One region of the Pseudomonas sp. NUPR-001 genome, then DNA from elsewhere that is predicted to be linked to it. Evidence: riboswitches for the same ligand, from Rfam matches in the RefSeq annotation. Region 1 holds a riboswitch; each other region holds the start of a gene.
The links. Region 1 has a riboswitch for cobalamin ahead of cobO (cob(I)yrinic acid a,c-diamide adenosyltransferase). Riboswitches for the same ligand answer to the same signal wherever they lie in the genome.
Positions count from the first base shown of each region.

Region 2: it holds a riboswitch for cobalamin, as region 1 does, so the genes downstream of both, cobW (cobalamin biosynthesis protein CobW) here and cobO (cob(I)yrinic acid a,c-diamide adenosyltransferase) in region 1, are expected to answer to the same signal.
Region 3: it holds a riboswitch for cobalamin, as region 1 does, so the genes downstream of both, ACP6KB_RS10590 (TonB-dependent receptor) here and cobO (cob(I)yrinic acid a,c-diamide adenosyltransferase) in region 1, are expected to answer to the same signal.
Region 4: it holds a riboswitch for cobalamin, as region 1 does, so the genes downstream of both, ACP6KB_RS13850 (CbtB domain-containing protein) here and cobO (cob(I)yrinic acid a,c-diamide adenosyltransferase) in region 1, are expected to answer to the same signal.

Region 1 is NZ_CP197353.1:1,480,293-1,485,179, reverse strand. Features, by position in the region: gene cbiB (adenosylcobinamide-phosphate synthase CbiB) at 1-450, opposite strand, end outside; gene bluB (5,6-dimethylbenzimidazole synthase) at 450-1,097, opposite strand; gene ACP6KB_RS06870 (cobyrinate a,c-diamide synthase) at 1,094-2,389, opposite strand; gene cobO (cob(I)yrinic acid a,c-diamide adenosyltransferase) at 2,386-2,997, opposite strand; cobalamin riboswitch at 3,164-3,388, opposite strand; gene ACP6KB_RS06860 (hypothetical protein) at 3,538-4,116, shown strand; gene ACP6KB_RS06855 (O-methyltransferase) at 4,186-4,833, opposite strand; gene ACP6KB_RS06850 (C40 family peptidase) at 4,850-4,887, opposite strand, start outside.
Region 2 is NZ_CP197353.1:3,064,844-3,069,730, forward strand. Features, by position in the region: gene cobN (cobaltochelatase subunit CobN) at 1-2,242, opposite strand, end outside; gene cobW (cobalamin biosynthesis protein CobW) at 2,246-3,313, opposite strand; cobalamin riboswitch at 3,409-3,605, opposite strand; gene ACP6KB_RS13820 (2OG-Fe dioxygenase family protein) at 3,944-4,651, shown strand; gene ACP6KB_RS13825 (hypothetical protein) at 4,651-4,887, shown strand, end outside.
Region 3 is NZ_CP197353.1:2,308,444-2,313,330, forward strand. Features, by position in the region: gene ACP6KB_RS10585 (MFS transporter) at 1-524, opposite strand, end outside; gene ACP6KB_RS10590 (TonB-dependent receptor) at 728-2,863, opposite strand; cobalamin riboswitch at 2,970-3,176, opposite strand; gene ACP6KB_RS10595 (GNAT family N-acetyltransferase) at 3,297-3,854, opposite strand; gene ACP6KB_RS10600 (carboxymuconolactone decarboxylase family protein) at 3,938-4,282, opposite strand; gene lpxO (lipid A hydroxylase LpxO) at 4,443-4,887, opposite strand, start outside.
Region 4 is NZ_CP197353.1:3,072,037-3,076,923, reverse strand. Features, by position in the region: gene cobM (precorrin-4 C(11)-methyltransferase) at 1-111, opposite strand, end outside; gene ACP6KB_RS13860 (cobalamin biosynthesis protein) at 140-541, opposite strand; gene ACP6KB_RS13855 (CbtA family protein) at 547-1,239, opposite strand; gene ACP6KB_RS13850 (CbtB domain-containing protein) at 1,250-1,447, opposite strand; cobalamin riboswitch at 1,566-1,783, opposite strand; gene ACP6KB_RS13845 (hypothetical protein) at 1,818-2,159, opposite strand; gene ACP6KB_RS13840 (AzlC family ABC transporter permease) at 2,146-2,865, opposite strand; gene ACP6KB_RS13835 (sugar phosphate isomerase/epimerase family protein) at 2,834-3,739, opposite strand; gene ACP6KB_RS13830 (ATP-grasp domain-containing protein) at 3,736-4,887, opposite strand, start outside.

The DNA.
Region 1 (4,887 bases):
TGCAAACACCGCATCGCTGCCGTTCTCCAACACCGATTCGGTGGCGGCGCGTGCCACGGCGGTTTCGTCCAGCTCGCGGGTTTCGCGGCTGACCAGATAGCCCACGCGCTGGCGTGCCTGCTCCAGATCACCGGCACGCAATGCGGCGGCAACCGGGGTCACGTGTTCGCCCAAACTGCGCAGCCCCAGCGCGCAGTACAGCGCCAGAATTTCCACCAGCCAGCCGATGTAGGGCAGCCAGGACAGTAAGGTGGCCAACAAGGTCAGGGGAATCACTGCCAGAAACCAGGCCGTGACGCCGTGGCTGCGCCAGCCACATCCCCCGGCGTTGAAACGCTGCTCCAGGCGCCCGGCCAGACGCCCGAAAGCCACCAACGGATGCCGACGCCGGGGCTCGCCCAGCAGCGCATCCAGCGCTACACCGGCAACGGTCAGCAACGCCACACTCATCAAGACTCTCCCCACTGGTTTTCAAAGAGCATGTCGCTCAGCGGGCGCTCGGCAGCCCAGCCCTCCAGCACCAGCATCGGCGCCGGGTAAAACGCCCGGACCGGGCCCAGGCACAGAATCGCCAGCGGCTTGGCGCCCGCCGGCATGTGCAACAGCTCGGCCAACGCCTGAGGTTCGAACAACGACACCCAGCCCATGCCCAACCCTTCGGCACGCGCCGCCAGCCACAGGTTCTGGATTGCGCAGGACAGCGAAGCGAGGTCCATCTCCGGCAAGGTGCGGCGGCCGAAAATGTGCTTCTCACGGTCATCCATCAAGGCGGCCACCAGCAACTCAGCGCACTCGCTGATGCCTTCGACCTTGAGTTTCATGAACTCATCCGAACGCTCGCCCAACGCCTCGGCCGTGCGCACCCGCTCGGCTTCCACCTGCGCCTGTATACGCTGGCGCAAGGCCTGGTCGGTGATGCGGATAAAACGCCAGGGCTGCATCAGCCCGACACTGGGGGCCTGATGCGCCGCCGCCAGCAGGCGCGCCAGCAGCTCAGGGGCTACCTCGCCCTTGATGAAATGGCGCATGTCGCGGCGTTCGCCGATGGCGCGGTACACCGCGGCGCGCTCGGCATCGCTGAAAGCCTGATCGCTCATGGCGCCAACAGCGCCGCCGCCGCATGGGGGTTGGAAGCAAAGTAGAAATGCACGTAGGACGCCGTCAAGCGGCCCTGACGGTAGACCGCCTCGGCACCGCGCCCGCCATTGGGGCTGTGCCCGCGGGCAATCGGCTGCAACTCGGTGGTGGTCAGCGAATGGTGGTAGGTGTGCCCGCGCAAGGTGCCCTCCGGCAACTCCACCGCTTGCAACGCCAGGGCAGCCAGGCGCTTCTGCATGACCGCCTCGCCTGCCAACAGGCCGAGCAACTCGGCACGCGTACCCGCGACATCGGTGAGGCTCTCCAGCAGGTAGAGCATGCCGCCACACTCTGCCAGCACCGGCTTGCCGGCCTGGTGATGATCGCGAATCGCCGCCAGCATCGAGGTGTTGGCAGCCAGCGCCTGGTGATGCAGCTCCGGATAGCCACCCGGCAGGTACAGGCTGTCGGTCTGCGGCAGCGTACGATCATGCAGCGGTGAAAAGAACTTCAGCTCGGCGCCCATGGCGCGCAGCAGCTCGAGGTTGGCGCCATAGGTAAAGGCAAACGCCTCATCCCGGGCCACAGCGACGGTTACGCCCTCGAGCAAGGGTTCGATGACCTGCACGCTCGGCGCAGCGAAGGCCACAGCCGGCGGCAACGACGACTCGCAACTGGCTGCCAGCGCCGCAGCGGCGGCGTCCAGGCGCACATCCAGATCGTTGAGTTCACTGGCCTGCACCAGGCCCAGGTGGCGGCTTGGCAGCTCGATCCCGGTTTCCCGCGACAGGCCACCGTACCAACGCAGCCCTTCGGTCAGGCTGCCTTCAAGCAACTGCGCATGACGCAAGGTACCGACACGGTTGGCCAGCACGCCTGCAAACGGCAAGTCCGGCTGGTAGCGCGCCAGGCCCAGGGCCAGTGCACCGAAGGTCTGGGCCATGGCGGTCCCGTCAATCACCGCAAGCACAGGCACGGCAAAATGCCGGGCCAGGTCAGCGCTCGATGGCGTGCCGTCGAACAAACCCATGACCCCTTCGATCAGAATCAGATCGGCCTCACCTGCTGCCTCCCAGAGCAGCCGACGGCTTTCCTGCTCACCGACCATCCACAGGTCCAGCTGGTACACCGGGGCGCCGCTGGCCCGTTCTAGGATCATCGGGTCCAGAAAGTCCGGGCCGCACTTGAACACCCGCACCTTGCGCCCGAGATTGCGGTGCAACCGCGCCAGAGCGGCGGTCACGGTGGTCTTGCCCTGACCAGAGGCCGGGGCGGCGATCAGCACCGCCGGGCAGTGGCGCGTGTCACTCATAGCTCAACGCCTTTCTGGGCGCGGATGCCTGCCTGAAAGGCGTGCTTGATCATGCCCATCTCGGTGACGGTGTCGGCCAGTTCGATCATTTCGTCTTTGGCGCCACGCCCGGTGACAATCACGTGCTGCATCGGCGGGCGCGCCTGCAGGTCGCTGAGCACCTGCTCCAGGTCGAGGTAGCCGTGTTTGAGGGCGATGTTCAGTTCATCCAGCACCACAAAGGTAATGGCCGGGTCTTGCAGCAGTTGACGCGACACCGCCCAGGCAGCTTCAGCGGCGGCAATATCGCGTTGGCGGTCCTGGGTTTCCCAGGTGAATCCCTCGCCCATCACGTGGTAACGCACCTGCTCTGGAAAGCGCCGGAAGAACAGTTCTTCGCCAGTGCTGTTGCGGCCCTTGATGAACTGCACCACGCCACACTGCATACCGTGGCCCATGGCCCGGGCCAGCATGCCGAAAGCGGAGCTGCTTTTACCTTTGCCATTGCCGCTGAGCACCAGCAGCAAACCGCACTCGTTCGGCGCATTGGCAATACGCTCGTCGATCACCGCCTTCTTGCGCTGCATACGCGCCAGGTGGCGTTCGTCACGCTCATTGGATTCAGTCATCGCAGTCTCCGCATAGCACTATCCGTCAGTTCGCAGCGAGCTTGTCGGCACAGGGCCGTACAGCGTTCGCGGCAAAAAAGACAGTAATAGATGAATGGATAAGGCAGACGGAGAAACGCGCAAGGCTGCGGCATGGGCCGAAGGATACGCGCATCACCCTCCGTGATGCCGTTGGCTGTAACAGGCCGGTCTCCGGGCTTGTGAGCGGGGCCTTGAACACCCAGGGTCGTGCGCCTTCCCGGGGTTCATTACCCAGTGGCCATGCGCGACCTTGACTCACCTACCGTTGCGGGGGCAGCGCCGGACTCGCACGCATTAGCGCAGCCACCGGCTTCCCTGTTTCACCCTGCCAGACCGCAGCCCACAGAGCACCTGAAACAAGTCGCGAAGGTTAGAGGGTTGCACCCGGAGCGTCAATGAAAGGTGCTGCACTGGCCTGGATCAATGGCGTGTTTGTCGGCTTGTGTCACCCTGATATCAGTGATATCAAATAGCCATGATCTGGCTGCACTCAATTACAACGATAAAGGAGAGAACGGCATGCAAGGTCTGATCATCAACAACCCGCGCCTGGAATTCCTGCGCCCGGCGCTGGAGCGCTGGGTTGAATGCATTGACCGACTCAACCAGACCCTGGGCGACAGCGAAGCGCCTTACTGGCACGGCGCTCAAACCAACCTCAGTGTGCTTTGCGCTGCCGCCTGGCAAGCTGAGCTCGTGACCTTGCAACACCACCCGAGTAAAAAGCAGCGCGACGAAGGCGACCGCGAAGGACATTGCGACCTGTACATCGCCAATCGTGAAGAGGCCGCCTACCTGCAAGGCAGCCAGCGCTGGCCGCGTATCGGCCGCCTTGACTTGAGCAACGCCCTGCAGGAAACCGTGTTCGCTGCCCGCCAGGTGGCCGCCCCCAGTCAGCTCAAAGTGGCTGCGCTGTTCGCCAGCCCGTGGAAAGCCGGGCAGCATGCCAGCCCGGAAGAGCTGCAGGACCTGGTTGAAGATCTGCAAAAGCATACGGCTTGCGCCATTGCCTGGTATTTCCCTTATGCCTACCGCAAGCTGCATAACGAGGCGGGGCAGTATTATCCGGGGGTTGCCTTGCTGCTCAAGCAGGCTTGAAATCAGGGCACGATCGCGGGGCAAGCCCGTCCCTACAGGGTAGGAGCGGGCTTGCCCCGCGATTGAGTCTCAACGCTTACGACACAACGTCAAACCGTCCCCAATCGGCAACAGGGAAAGGTCCACCCGCGCATCATCCTTGAGCTGTAGATTCAACGCCTGGATCGCCCGCGTATCGTCACTGTCAGGCTGTTCCTGCAACACCCGCCCGCTCCACAGCGTGTTGTCGAACAGCACCAGCCCACCGCAACGCAGCAAACGCAGCGCCTCTTCCAGATAACCCGGATAATTGGCCTTGTCGGCATCGATGAAGATCAGGTCGTAGCGCTCTGACGGCAGACTCGCCAAGGTCTTCAAGGCAGGCCCCAGGCGCAATTCAATGCGCTGTGCCACCTCCGCCTCACGCCAGTAGCGCCAGGCAATCGCGTTGTAGCTGCCTTCAAGATCACAACACAGCAGTTGCCCCTGCTCCATGGCCTGGGCCATGCACAGCGCGCTGTAGCCGGTGAAGGTACCCACCTCGATGACTCGCTGTGCACCGATCAGGCGTACCAGCAAGGCCAGCAATTGCCCTTGCTCCGGCGCTACCTGCCAGCGCGCCTCGGGCAAGGCCTGGGTTTCCACACGCAAACGCGCCAACAGCGGTGTCTCGCGAACAGACACCGCTTGCAGGTAGTGGTAGAGCGCATCGTCGAGGTATAGCGTTTGTGCCGTCATCGCCTACCTCGCCAGGTCAGGGGTTACGCGCCAGTTGAGGCGGCGCCAGAACGC
Region 2 (4,887 bases), 1.6 Mb from region 1:
GGCCGAGGTCGCAGTCGAGCGGGTCGAAAGCCAAGGCCAGCGCCCGTGCCAGGGCGCGCAGCAAACTGGCATTGGCACCACGGCCATCACCGCGTGCAACGCGCAACAAGGCCAGCAAGGTGTCGATGCGCAAGCGCCCGCTTGGCGACTCGCCGAACACATGCAGGCCGTCACGGATCTGCGACTCTTTCAGGTCACACAGATAGGTGTCCAAGCGCGGCAGCCACACCGCCGCATCATCCAGAGCACCTTCGAGCTGCAGCTCGCGGTCGATATGGTTGTCGCGCACCAGCTCGAGAATATCCCGTTGCAGTTCGCGGGCGCGCCGCGGGTCGAGCAACTGCGCTTCGTAGTACTCATCGGCCAAGGCTTCGAGGTGCCGCAACGGGCCATAGGTTTCGGCCCGGGTCAGCGGCGGCATCAGGTGGTCGATGATCACCGCCTGGGTACGCCGTTTGGCCTGGGCACCCTCGCCCGGGTCGTTGACGATGAACGGATAGATGTTGGGTAATGGCCCGATCAGCGCATCCGGCCAGCAACTGGCAGACAACCCGACGCCCTTGCCCGGCAACCATTCCAGGTTGCCGTGCTTGCCGACATGAATCAGCGCGTCGGCAGCAAAGCCATGGCGCAGCCAGAAGTAAAACGCCAGGTAGCCATGCGGGGGCACCAGATCAGGGTCGTGGTACACCGCGCTTTGATCGAGTTGATAGCCGCGTGCTGGCTGGATGCCTACAAAGGTCAGGCCAAAGCGCAGACCGGCGACCATCATCCGCCCGTTGCGGCACATCGGGTCCTGCTCGGGCTCGCCCCAGCGTTCACGCACGGCGTCCTGATTAGCTTGCGGTAGCGCAGCGAACGCAGCCCGATAGTCCGCCATGGCCATGCTTTGCAGGCAGGGGCGCTGGTCGAGGCTGTCGAGGTCATTACTGACGCCGCCGAGCAGCGCCTGGATCAGTGCCGTGCCGTTCTCTGGCAGATCGCTCAGCGGATAGCCCTGATCACGCAGGGCACGGAGGATGTTCAGCGCCGCTGCCGGGGTGTCGAGGCCAACGCCGTTGCCAATCCGGCCATCACGGGTCGGGTAGTTGGCAAGGATCAAGGCCACGCGCTTGTCCTGATTAGGCAACTGCGCCAGTACGCTCCAGCGCCGCGCCAGTTCTGCGACAAAGTCCATGCGCTCGGCATGCGGGCGGTAGCAGACCACATCCGACTGGCTGCGCTCACTGCGCCAGGCCAGGTCCTTGAAACTGATCGGCCGGGTGATGATACGCCCGTCCAGCTCCGGCAAGACGATGTGCATGGCCAGGTCGCGCGCCCCGAGCCCCTGCTCGCTGGCTTCCCAGCCCGGCTGGTTGTCTTGCGCGCAGATCGCCTGCAGCACCGGAATATCCCGGCGAAACGGCCGCAGGTGCGGTTGTTCCGGGCTGGATTGGGCAAACCCGGTGGTGTTGATGATCAACGCCGCCTCGACCGCGTCCAGCCAGTCCTCTACTTGACTCAGGCAGCCCGCCTCCTTGAGGCTCGCCAGCGCAATCGGCAAAGGATTCAGCCCAGCGGCGTGCAGGCGTTCACAGAACGTATCGATAAACGCGGTGTTCGCCGCTTGCAAATGCGAGCGGTAAAACAGAATTGGCACCACCGGTTGATCGACCTGCCACTCGGCAAACCAGTCAGCCAGTTCAGCACTGGCTTTACGCGGGTGATACACCGACGTGCGCGGCAACTGCTGCGGCTCGCACCAGGCGTAATCGCGCTGCAGGTACTCGCTGGCCAGGTAATTGAACAGGTGAAGGGCATTAGCCTTGCCGCCCTGGCGCAAGAAGTGCCAAAGCCGCTCGGTCTGCTCCGCTGGCACCGTGCTCAGGCTGCTGAGCTCCGGGTCCGGGCGATCATCACCCGGTACCAGAATCAGTTGTACGCCACGGGCCGCCAGCTCGAGCAACTGCTCGACGCCATAGCGCCAATAACCGACGCCACCATGCAGCGACACCAGAATGACCTTGGCATGGCGCAGCACCTGGTCGACATAAAGGTCGACCGAGGCATGGTTCTGAACCTGCATCGGGTTGGCCAGACGCAGGCTGGGGAAATCTTCTGGCAACTGTTGGGCGGTTGCCGCCAACAGTGCCAGGTGTGAATCACCGCTGCAGAGAATGACCAGCTCGGCGGGGGTTTGGCCGAGGTCGGCAATACTGTCGTCCGGTACAAAACCACCGGGCTGGGTCCGCAGCAAATGCATGGGTCAGGCGCCCAGGGCAGCGCGCAGGCTCGCTTCCAGCGCAGCGGCATCGAGCTCCTGGCCAATCAGCACCAGGCGCGTGATGCGCGGCTCTTCGCTACGCCAGGCGCGATCGAAGTGTTTATCGAACCGCGTGCCCACGCCTTGAATCAACAAACGCATGGGTTTACCCGGAATCGCGGCAAAGCCTTTGACCCGCAGAATGCCATGCTGCACCACCAGTTGCGTCAGGGCGTCGAGCAGCAGGCTGTCGTCGGCTTCAGGCAGCTCGATGGAGATCGAATCGAAGGCATCGTGGTCATGATCGTCGTGATCGTCACCATCATGGTGGCTGTCGTGGTGGGTACGACGGCCATCAATGTGCGCTTCGGACTCAGCGCCCAGGCCCAGCAACACCTCCAGCGGCAGGCGGCCACTGCTGGCCTCGATGACTTTGACCGCTGGCGGCAGTTCTTCCTCGACTTCGGCGCGCACCTTGGCCAGGTCGTCGGCAGCGATCAGGTCGGCCTTGTTCAGTACAACCAGGTCGGCACTGGCCAACTGGTCGGCAAACAGCTCATGCAGCGGCGACTCGTGGTCCAGGTTAGGGTCGAGTTTGCGCTGCGCATCGACCTGCTCCGGGTAGGCGGCGAAGGTACCGGCGGCCACCGCCGGACTGTCGACAACGGTGATCACTGCGTCAACGGTGCAGGCGTTGCGGATTTCTGGCCACTGGAAGGCCTGTACCAGTGGTTTGGGCAGCGCCAGACCGCTGGTCTCGATAAGGATGTGGTCCAGATCACCGCGCCGCGCCACCAGCTCACGCATCACCGGGAAGAACTCTTCCTGCACGGTGCAGCACAGGCAGCCATTGGCCAGTTCGTAGACACGGCCACTGGCCTCTTCTTCAGTGCAACCGATGCTGCACTGCTTGAGAATTTCGCCATCGATACCCAGCTCACCGAATTCGTTGACGATCACCGCAATGCGGCGCCCCTGCGCGTTGTCGAGCATGTGCCGCAGCAGTGTGGTTTTGCCCGAGCCGAGGAAGCCGGTAACGATCGTGACGGGAAGTTTGGCCAGTGTTTTCATGCGGATGCCCTTGGCAGGATGGCGGGCATGCGCGACGAGAGCCACAGGCTGTATTGCCTGGGCGCGTTCGCCACCGGATCACCCCGCCCGGTTGATGTCGAAAACGGTTCGAGGCAGGTCTCCTGGCTTGCATGCTACTGGCCGTTGGCCAGTTGAACGACGCCTTCCCGCAGCGATGCAGTGGCTGTGTCGAACCGTTCAATGCTTACAGTTGCGGGGGCAGCCGCGGCTTTAACCGCGTTCCCGTCTTAGCTTCGGCCAACGCCGAAGAACCTCGAAGGCGCAAGGCTACGCATGCACGCGAGGCGGGTCAATGCCTGGAGCCTTAATGTCAACGCGACAAACCGCAGCCTGCAGCCTCAAACAAACATGTTTAAAGCAATAGCGTAACTTGTAAGTTATTTCCTGTTTATACACAAACTCACAACCCTACAGACAAACAACTCAGCAACATAGAATTACAAATACCGATTTGATAATTCAAAGAAACGCGACAAGCATGATTACCACCAAGCAACCAGCCACACAAGAAAGGAACTCTTGTATGCCTGAGCATTACCAAAACACCCCAATAAGTGTGATTTTCACATGAGCGCTAACACAGCTCTACGGCATTCGGACAATGCCGTAATGCTTGAACTTTCCATGCAGCTGAAAGCGTATCAGTATGTCAGTTGCCTCCAGTATCCGGCGCTACCCGTTACGCAACTGGGCGGCGAAACCTGTGATGCATTCAATGCCAGCTGGGACAGGTTAGAAGCGGACGCTTATTTAGGTGCGCAACACGGTATCCGCAAGCGCAGAATCTGCAAGTTCGAGTATCTTCAGCGAGAAAGACGCTGGAAGCCCCTCGACGATTGTCGCTTCTACCAATCCGCAACCGACAACCCGCTGCTGGGTGGGCTCGAGCGTATCTATGCGCGCAGCGAGCCGGAATTCACTGGTTCGCCGGTGCTCATGGCCTTGCTGGCCGCCGACCTGACGTTGATGGACTTCACCGTTGGGCCGCACGACTGGCAGGTGACCTGTCACCAGTTCAGAACCCTTTGCGACCCACACAATCAAGGCCAGGCTACACCCGAAGGTCGTCACCGCGACGGGCATGACTTCGTTTTTCAGCACCTGATCAAACGCGAGTCAGTCACAGGAGGTGAAAGCCGAATATACCGCGAACACGCAGAACTTGTATTCAGTGCAACGCTGACCCGTTACATGGAAACAATCGTGTTGAATGATCGCGCACTCTTGCATGAAGTTTCCCCACTGCAAACGTTTAAAGGCGCACAACAGGGTTGGCGTGACATGTTGATTATCGATTTCGACAGGATAAACCACTGATGAAAGGTTCAGCTTCTTTAGCCGCCACCTGCCCCAGCACGTACAACTATATTATCGAACAGTTCAATCAGGCACTTGTCAGGCGCCACACAACACTTTCACTTACCGCCAATGAAAACATACTGTCTGAAACCGCACGAACACTCGGACAAAACCGTCATTACGACCGCTATTTATTCAACGCGGAAACTGCGACGGGACACCATTACGCGGCTGAGTTCAACGGCATGCATGTC
Region 3 (4,887 bases), 830 kb from region 1:
AACAGGCCGAGGGTCGCGGTGGTTTGAATCCATGAAGTGAAGTAGCCGCGCTTGCCTTGCGGGGCGTGTTCGGCCACATAGGTTGCCGCGCCGCCGTACTCACCGCCCAGGGCCAGGCCCTGGAGCAGGCGCAGGGTGATCAGAATGATCGGCGCCGCTACCCCGATGGTGGCGTAGCTGGGTAGCAAACCGACAATCGCGGTCGACACACCCATGATCACAATGGTGATCAGAAAGGTGTATTTGCGCCCGATCATATCGCCCAGGCGGCCGAACACAATGGCGCCGAATGGCCGTACGGCAAAGCCTGCGGCAAAGGCGAGGAGGGCAAAGATGAACGCGGTGGTTTCGTTGACGCCGGCGAAGAAGTGCTTGGCGATGATCGCGGCGAGTGAGCCATACAGGTAGAAGTCGTACCATTCGAACACGGTGCCCAGGGACGAGGCAAAAATTACCTTGCGCTCTTCTTTGGTAATCCCGCGGTTGGGCGTGCTGCCGCTGGACGTACTGTCGATTGCCGCCATGACTGTTCTCCGACTTGTTTTAATAGGCCGGAGCACCTACTCGAATTACCGCACCCTGGCCCTGGGGTTCGCGGTCTTGCATTACTGCAAGGTTGTTTGAAGCATAATCAGCTTTTTGCAGATATCCACTGACTTGCCCCGCGATCGCGGTGGGACTGACACACCGCGATCGCGGGGCAAGCCCGCGCCTACCAGGGGGATGTTTAGAAGCTGTAGTCGATGGTTGCCAAGTACGAGCGCGGTTCACCCATCAGCCACTGCTCGCCACTGTGGGCAGTCGCGGCGTAGCGGCGATCGAGCAGGTTGTTCAACTGCAGGCCCAGGCGCACATCGGGCAGTACCTGCCAGCCGAGGTTGGCATCGACCACGGTGAAGCCCGGGACGGTCTGGGTGTTGGCGGTGTCGGCATAACGCGCATCAACGTAACGCACGCCCATGCCGGCATCGACACCGTAGCCCAGGCCTTTGTTCAGCCACAGGTTGGCAGTGCGTCGCGGTACGTTGCCTGGACGGTTACCCGCACGCGAGACCGACTGGCCGTTGACCGTTTGCTCGAAGTCATCGTATTTGGCGCGCACCACCGAGGCGTTGGCCGACACTTGCCATTGGTTGGCCAGGGCCAGTTCCAGGGTTGCTTCTATACCGTCGGAGGTCTGTTGTCCGGCTTGTTCCTTCTGGTGGGTCACCGGGTTGTCGACCAAGAGTTTCTTCTTGACGATGTGATAGGCCGCCAGTGTCCACTCACCACGGCCGTCCCAGAACAGCTGCTTGATGCCGAACTCGGTTTGCCTGGCTTCTGTCAGGTCGAAATTTTGCTGGCTGGGGCTGAGAGTCACCAGGTCGCTGACGCCATCTTCACTGGTGGAGTACTGCCCGTACAGCGACAGCTCGTCGGTCATGGCAAACACCAGGCCGGCACGCCAGTTACCACCGCTGAGGCTGCGGTCGCTGCGGCTGTCGTTGACCAGATTGTCACGGTCGATGTGGTTCTGATCACGGCGCACGCCGGTCACCAGCGACCAGCGCTCAGACAGCTGCGTGCGGTTTTCCGCGAACAGGGCGAAGGTGCGGGTAGTGCTCTGGGACTGCGGGCGGGTCGGGCTGGCGCTGTGGAAGTCGCCGGGTGCCGGGTTCCACGGGTCGATAGAATCACCGCCGATGTCGTTGTACGGCGAGTTGCTGTTGATGCCGAAACGAATACGGTTGTACTCGGCGCCCACCACGGTTTTGCTGTTCAGGCCTAACAGGTTGTGGTCGAAGGTAAAGCTCTGGCGGTCGCCGATTTGTTCCTGGTCGTGCTTGATCTCCAGGTAGCTGCCACGTTGCAGTTGCCCCAGGCTGCTGTCCCAGGTGTAGTCCTCGGCGTTGCGCCAGTGTCGGCGGCTTTTCAGGTAGTACAGCTGGTTGCTGGCGCTGATCGAGTCACTCAGGGTCCAGTCGCTGTTCAGGCGAGTCCACTCATCGTGGTAGCGCTGCACGTCGTTCTGTACGTTGTAGTTCTTCTTGCGCAGGCTGTCGCGGTAGTGGCCGTCGATCAGCGGGGTGCCGAAGTAGTTCATCGGCTCGGCGTCGCCACGCTCGTGGGCGAGGGTAAAGCTGAGGCTGTCGCTGGCGTCGAAGCGCAGGGCGGCGCTCATCGCCAGGTTCTTCGAATCGCCGCGATCCACCCAGCCGTTGCTCGCCTGTTGGTTGAGGGTAAGGCGGTAGCTCAGGCGTTCACTCAACGAACCACCACTGTCCAGGCCCAGTTGTTGGCGGTCGTAGGAACCGTAGCCGAGGCGCAGGTGGTTGTGGATCTCGCCCAGAAACGGTTTTTTCGGGATCACGTTGATCACTGCACCGGTGGCGCCTTCACCGTAGAGCACCGACGCCGGGCCGCGGATGATGTCGATTCGTTCGACCATCCAGGGATCGACCGGAAAGGTCTGGGTACCAGCACCGGTGTACATGCGCGAGCCGTCGAACAAGGTCATCACCGAACCGTGGCCTTGAAATCCACGGGCCGAGAACGCGGTGTTGCCGTTGCCTGGCGTTGCCACCGAGGTGATGCCCGGCGAGCGGCTGACGGCGTCTTGCACGGTCTGGTTGTTGCGCCCTTCGATCTGTTCGGCGCTGATACTGCTGGTGCTGGCCGGGGTGTCCATGGCGCTGAGGTTCAGGCGCGAGCCGGCCGGCAATGGCGTGGCCAGGCTGATCGCTTGGTTGTCGCTGGTGCTGGTAATGGCCGTCGATGGCAGGGCCAGGGTGCCGGTTTCTGCGGCGAAGGTCGGCAAGGAGAATGCCAGGCAGGGGGCCAGGGCATTGGCCGCCAGGGTGTGAAGCTTGGAGTTACGGGACATGTCGTTCCACAATCTTTGGAAGGAATGAATCCCGGAGGGAACAACGCATGAAGGAATTGCGCGCGCAGGCGCCCGCAAACCGGCCTGCGCCCGCCCACCGCGGGGTTGCCAAACAAAGCTTCAGGCCGGTCTCCGGGCTTGCGAGGGTCATGAAGGCCTTCACCTTCCCATGCCGGAGCACAGTGGTGTATCGAAGGCTTCGCTCGCTTACCGTTGCGGGGGCAGCGCCGGACTAGTCACTTTGAGTGATGCACCGGCTTCCCGTTTCACCCTGCGCACGGCGGCGCAGGACACCTGAAACTGGCGCGCATCTGAACATTGAAAGCCTTTGCAGTCAATGAGTTGCGCTTAAGTCTGTGGGAGCGGGCTTGCCCCGCGATAGCGATCTACCTGACACCGCAATCGCGGGGCAAGCCCGCTCCTACCGGAATAATCAGCGGCCGCGTTTGCGCGACACCACCGCCTCGATGTTCTTGCGCCCGATCAGCATCGGCTGCTGCGGTTGTTCCAGCCACTTGTACATGATCAGGCAATCCACCAGGCCCAGACGCGCATGCCGGTAGGCGCGCGGCAGGCGCCCGACCACGTCGAAACCGAGCTTTTGCCACAAGCCCACCGCCACCTCGTTACTGGCGACCACCGAGTTGAACTGCATGGCGAGAAAACCCTGCTCACGCGCCAGACGCTGCGAGTGCTCGCACATCAAGCGAGCCACACCGCGGCCGCGCGCAGCCTCGCTGACCATGTAGCCGCAATTGCTCACATGGCTGCCGGGGCCTGCGGCATTGGCCTTGAGAAAGTACGAGCCCAGGAGCTGGTCATCCTCTTCGGCCACCAGCGTATGCAGCGGTGATTCCAGCCACAGCTGACGCGCCTGTTCCTGGCTCATGGCTGGGTCGAAGGCATAGGTTTCGCGGGCCGCGACAATGGCCTGGAAGGTGGGCCAGAAACGTTCGAAGTCGGCGGCGGTCATGGGGCGGATGTGAATCATGGCGGTTCCTGGCAGGGTGAACCGCAAGTCTGAAAGCGTTAATGCCGGCATGCAACTGTTTGTGCATGCCGGCACGGCTGGCGCTACTGCTCGACCTTACCCACGGCATCCAGCGCTCGCGCCGAGTACACCAGTGCGGCGCCGGCATTCATGGCGACGGCGACACCCAGCGCTTCGGCGATTTCCTCACGGCTGGCCCCGTGTTTGACGGCTTGCGCCGAGTGCACCGCAATGCAGCCGTCGCAGCGGGTAGTGACCGCCACCGCCAGCGAGATCAGCTCACGGGTCTTGGCATCCAGGTGGTTGGTTTTGGCCCCGGCGCCGCTGGCGGTAATATAACCGTTGACGGTGTCAGGGGACAGTTGCTTGAGGTCGCCGATACCGGCCATCAACTGCTTACGGTAGGCGTCCCAGTCCATCATGCTCATCGTTTTCACCTTGTGCGGTTGGCAACATGAACAGTGAAGCTAGTTTTTTTCTCTGTGGGGCGCCGTTGGTCGTTGGGCGCAGTTAATCAGTACTTTGGTGGGGGGCGGGTACAGCAAGAGGATGTGGAACGGGGTGGGGTGCGCCGCGATAGCGTGCAGATCAGATGTAGATGAACAGCAACAGCAACGCCGCCACCACTGCCCATTTTTCCAGGTAGTAGCGTGTGCGATTACGCTTTTTCAGCGCCTTGCCACGCTGACGAATCTTGTAGATGCGGGTGAACAGACGGTTGATGCCGCCGGTTTTGTCACCGGCATCGTTCGGCGCAGCCGCGGCGGCCATGACGTTGCGGCTGAACCAGCGGTTGAAGGCGGTGGCCCAGCGGTATTTGAGCGGGCGCTCGACGTCGCAGAACAGGATGATGCGGTTGTGTTCGGTGTGGTTGGCGGCGTAGTGAATATAGGTTTCATCGAAAATCACCCCTTCACCGTCACGCCAGGCGTAATTCTCGCCATCCACGCAGATGTAGCAGGCATCGTCGTTAGGCGTGTCCAGGCCCAAGTGGTAGCGGTAGGAGCCGGCATACGGGTCGCGGTGGCGTACC
Region 4 (4,887 bases), 1.6 Mb from region 1:
GACCAGCGAGCCTGCATAGATGATCACCGGGCAGCGATGGATCAAGCGCTGAGCCTTGACGGTAATCAGCTCGGGATCGCCCGGGCCGGCACCGATGAAATAGACAGTCATGCACAATCCTTGGGAAACAAAGGGCGGATTATCCGCTAAAGCCTGGGGCCGTGGCCAATGCCAGGCTGGCGTCGCTGCTCAAAGTGCGAGGCACCCGCAACTGCGCCGGGCCGGCGAGCTGCTCGGCCAGGGCCAGGGCGGCGCTTTCGGCAACGCCGTAGCAACCGCTGTGCTGGTAGGCAACCGCTGAACGATGGCTCAGCCAGGGCTCATAGGCGGCAAGTTGCGCGGCGCTGAAGAACACCAGGGGGAGCTTGAGCTGTTGGGCCAACTGCAGCAGCCCTGGCTCGTTGTGCTTGAGGTCGATACTGGCAAGGCCCACGACGCTGGCCAGTGGCAGGTCGTGAGCCTTGAGGGTGTGATGCAACAGGTTGCTCAGGGTCTTGACCGAGCAACCGCGTCGGCAACCCAGGCCGACGAACACCTGCATGTCGTTCAGGCCTGGCGTGGGCGACGGAACAACCAGGCGCTGATCAGGCCCAGGGCCAACCAGAACGCGGCGTTGGTCAACAGCGAAGCGACCTTGAACTCGGCTTCCAGCGCTTCGGGTGCCAACATTTCATGCACCTCAGGCTGTGGCGCGCCAATCACATGCGGCACCACCAGCAGCACAACCCCCAGTGCCTTGAACAGCCAGTGCCGGGCAAACACGATCAACGCCAGCCCCACTGCAGTTGCAGCGGCGGTACCCACCCACCAGGCCTGGCGCAGGGCCAGGTCAGCGGCGGCGGTTCCCGGCAGCTCCGCTGGCAGGCCCAGGGTCGGCGCCAGGCAGAACACGGCAAAGCCGCCCAGGCCCCAGAGTGCACCGCTGATCACGCTTTTCGGTGCGCGCAGGGTGTACAGCGCGGCAAGGATCAGGGCAAAGCCCACTGCAACCACCAGATTGCCGCCGGTGGTCGACAGCACACGCTGCCAGCCGTCTTCCGGCGCCCAGGCTTCACTGTCGTGGTGGTGATCGGCAGCCACGCGCGGGGCATGCTCATGCGCCTCAACGGCGGGCGCGGCGCTTTCATAGGTTTCCGCCTTGAGAATCAGCGGCGTCACCCACAAACTTTGCAGCAGGGTCAGCAGCAGGGCGGCCAACAGTCCGGTAAACCCGGCGGTACGGGCAATACGCTTGATCATTGCTGGCTACTCAGTGGCAGGGGAAAGCGGCGCTGTGGCGGGTATCGTGGGCGGCGTTGTGTACCGCTTCGATGCGCGAGAAACCGGCGAAGTAGACCAGGCACAGGCCCAGGATCGAGGCGCAGACCGCAGCCGTCAGGCGTTGGGCCAGGGTGGTGCTGACGGAAATGTTGTCTGTGTTGCTGCCGGTGCTGCTGATGATCGACATGGCGCTTCCCTCTGAAGTGTCAGCGGGTGGATAGAGCGCATGAAACCCCTGCGGGCCGGGCACGCAGAGGTTCGAACAGCGCCCGCCCACCGCGGGTTTGTTATGTTCTGTGGTGCTTGTGTGCACACTGTTGCGGGCCGGTCTCCGGGCTCGCGAGGGGGTGGCGTTGGCCTCCCGGCAAGCATCACCTTCCCATGCAACTGCACAGTGGATCTGACGCTTCGCTCGCTTACCGTTGCGGGGGCAGCACCGGACTGACATGGCTTGAACAACAAGCACATGGGCACCGGTTTCCCGTTTCACCCTGTGAAGGGCACCCGTAACAAGGTGTGTAGGAGAGCATGGGGGCTGGTTCCGCGTCAATTGACGATTAATACAGCACTGCCAGTGCATAGGTGCCCAGCGCATAGGCCCCCAGTGCGATGAGAAAGGTATAGTAGGACGGCAGACGGGTCAGGCTCAGCAACCAGGCCAGGACCACCGGCCCGAACCACACCGCACTCAATACCTGTTGGCTGGCCAACGGATACAACGCGCCCGCCAGCAAGCTGACCAGCATCGCCACGGAGGTGTACTTGCCCAGTCGCTCGATAAACGCCTGCGCGCCACCGGAAAGCCGCTGCACGTCCACCAGCAGTGGCAGCAGGCGGCAGACTACCGAGACCAGTGCGCAGATCAGCACATAACGCCAGAAGGTATCAGTCTCGGTCATAGGCATAACTCGTCAGTACGGTGACGCTGAGCACCAGCAGCAAACTGATCTGCCCCAGCCACAGCAGGCTTGCCACCGTGGCTAGCGCGGCGAGCCATTGGGCGTGAAAAATGTGGCGCTCACGTGCCATCTGGCCGAGCGAAGCGCTGATGAAGATCGCAATCACCACACTGACATGTTCCATCAGCGCTTCGGCGGCCAGGCCGGCGAAGCAATAGCCCGCTACCGTCCCGAGCAGGGCGGCGGCGTACAGCACGAAGCACACGGTGTTGGCGTAGGGGCGACTGATCGGCTGCTGCTGTTTGCGGATGCACATCAGGGTGAAGGCGGCATTGGCCATCACCGCTAACGCCGGGACAAACGCTTTTACCGGACCTTCAAGGCTGGGCTTCAGACTCAGGGTGAACACCAGAAAGCGCAGATTGATGCTCAGCGCCGCCAGTACAACAGCGGCGCTGTTCAACAGATGTGCCGGTGTCTCCAACAAGGTCAGTTGCAGCGGCGAGGCCATGACCAGACCGCTGAACACCACCAGCGCCGACAGGTCCAGACCGCTGCGCCGTCCGAGCATGCCGATCAGGCTGAAGGTCAGCAGCAGCGAGAACACGAACGGCAGGGCATCAGCGATGGCGCAGGCGATTTCGCGGCGTGGTGCTGCCACAGCGCGGCTGACGTCAACCGGCATGACGGCTGGTACACAGTTCATGCACGCCGGCCTTATAGGCCAGCGCCTTCTCCAGATAGTATTCGGTGGAGAAGCGTGGAATGAACTCTTCTACCACCGCCACCCCGCGATAGCCGTTACGGGCAAAGCGGTTGAGCACATCGCTCAGGCGCAGGTTGCCTTCGCCGAGCGGCAAGTGCTGATGATGGGTGTCGTTGAGGTCGGCGATGTGCAGGTGGCGGGTGATCGGCGCTAGCGCTTCGATAGCAGCGAACAGGCTGGGACCGTAAGGGAATAACGAGCACAGGTGAGTGACGTCGATGGTTAGGAAGCAGCCGGTCTGGGCATGAAATTGGACATGTTCTTCGACAGTGAACACCGGAAAACTCGGGCGTTGCCCCCCCATGTTCTCAAGGCACAGCGCGAGTGTGCCGGTATCACAGCGGTCGGTGACCTGGTTGATGGCGCTGATCAGGTTGGTCAGCAGCCCCTGATTATCCAGGTGGTCTCTGTAACCAGGGTGGAAGGTGACACTGCTGGCCCCGGCCTCGCGCGAAAACACCACGGCGGCGCTCAGGCAGTTCACCGCTTGGGCACGCTCGCCCGGATCGCTGGCACATAGGTTGTACTGACGGCCCCACCATCCGGCATGCACCGTCAGGGTGATAGAGTGCTGTTCGGTGAATTGACGGATTTGCCGAGCCAGCGTCAGGCGCTGATCGTCGCTCATTGACCAGAACACTGATTCGGCATCTTCGCCGATCTCGAACTCCACGGCATTGAAGTAACGGGCGAGATCGGTGATCGAGCCCAGAATGTCCGCCGGGTTGTCGTAGACGTTGGTGGAAAAGGCAATTGACGGGAAATTCGCGCTGATTGGGCCATCGAGGTAATACAGGTGGTCGTTGTGGGTCATTGCGCCTGTCCTTGGTGGATGAACGGTGGGTGGGAGATCACGCTGTTGAAGGAGGCCCGCTCGCGGTCGTCACGACAGCCCAGCAGCACATAACCATGGCGGTCGCCGGAGCATTGGATGGGACGGCCAAAGGACTCGGAGTGCAGGGTTGCCCGCAGGGCAAAAGGGTATTGCAGTAGTTGTGTGTGCAGCTGTGCCGGATCACAGCCTACAGCCGCTTCGATGAAGCGGATCGCCATTTGCTGGTAAGTGCCTGTTTGCGCGGGCAATGGGCAGCCGGTCATCGCGGTAATGGTCGCGGCCGCCAGATGGACACCCGTGGTTTTCCAGACCATTTCCCAGATCTGGTCGCCGCCGAAGCGGGTCTGGGTTTCGATGACATGCAGGCGTTGGCCATCGATCTTGATTTCGCTGTGCGCCGGGCCCCAGCGGTTGCCAATACGTTCGAGCAGCCACAGTACGGCGCTCTCGATCTGGCTGCGGTGGGCGTCGTCCAGGCACGCGGGGAAGTCATGCCCGGTTTCGATATAGCTCGGGGCGCCGCTGGTGTACTTTCGGGTGATGCCGAGGATCTGGTGTTGGCCGTCCAGACTCAGCGATTCAACGCTGTACTCCTCGCCGCTGACGAACGCTTCGATCAGGTTGTGTCCCGTCAATGGCAGAAGTTCGACGGCTTCGACGGTGTCGATGGCATAGACGCCCTGACTGCCGGAACCGCAGACAGGCTTGACGATCGCTGGGCCATGCTGGCGGACAAAGGCGCGGGCTTGCTCGCGACTGCTGATAGCCGCAGCCGGCAAGGCGTAGGGGCTGTTGTGCAACAGCTGGCGCAAGCGCAGTTTGTCGCGGCTGACTTCGACACTGTGCAGGCTGTTGTGGGTGATGCCTAGCTGCGCCCCCAACTGCGAGGCCGGCAGCAGGCCGGCTTCGCAAAACGAAACGACGGCAGCGAACGGCTGTTGTTGGTGTAGCCGTTCGATCGTGTCGCGGTAACTGTCCAGATCCGCGAGGTCGGATGTCATCACCAGGGTTGCGTGTTCACGCTGATAGTCGGTCAGCTGTGCAGGGTGCTGGACAAGGGTGAAGCAAAAGCGCTGCGCTGTGTCCCAGTCCAACCCCGAGTCGCGTCCTCCAATCAGCAGCACGTG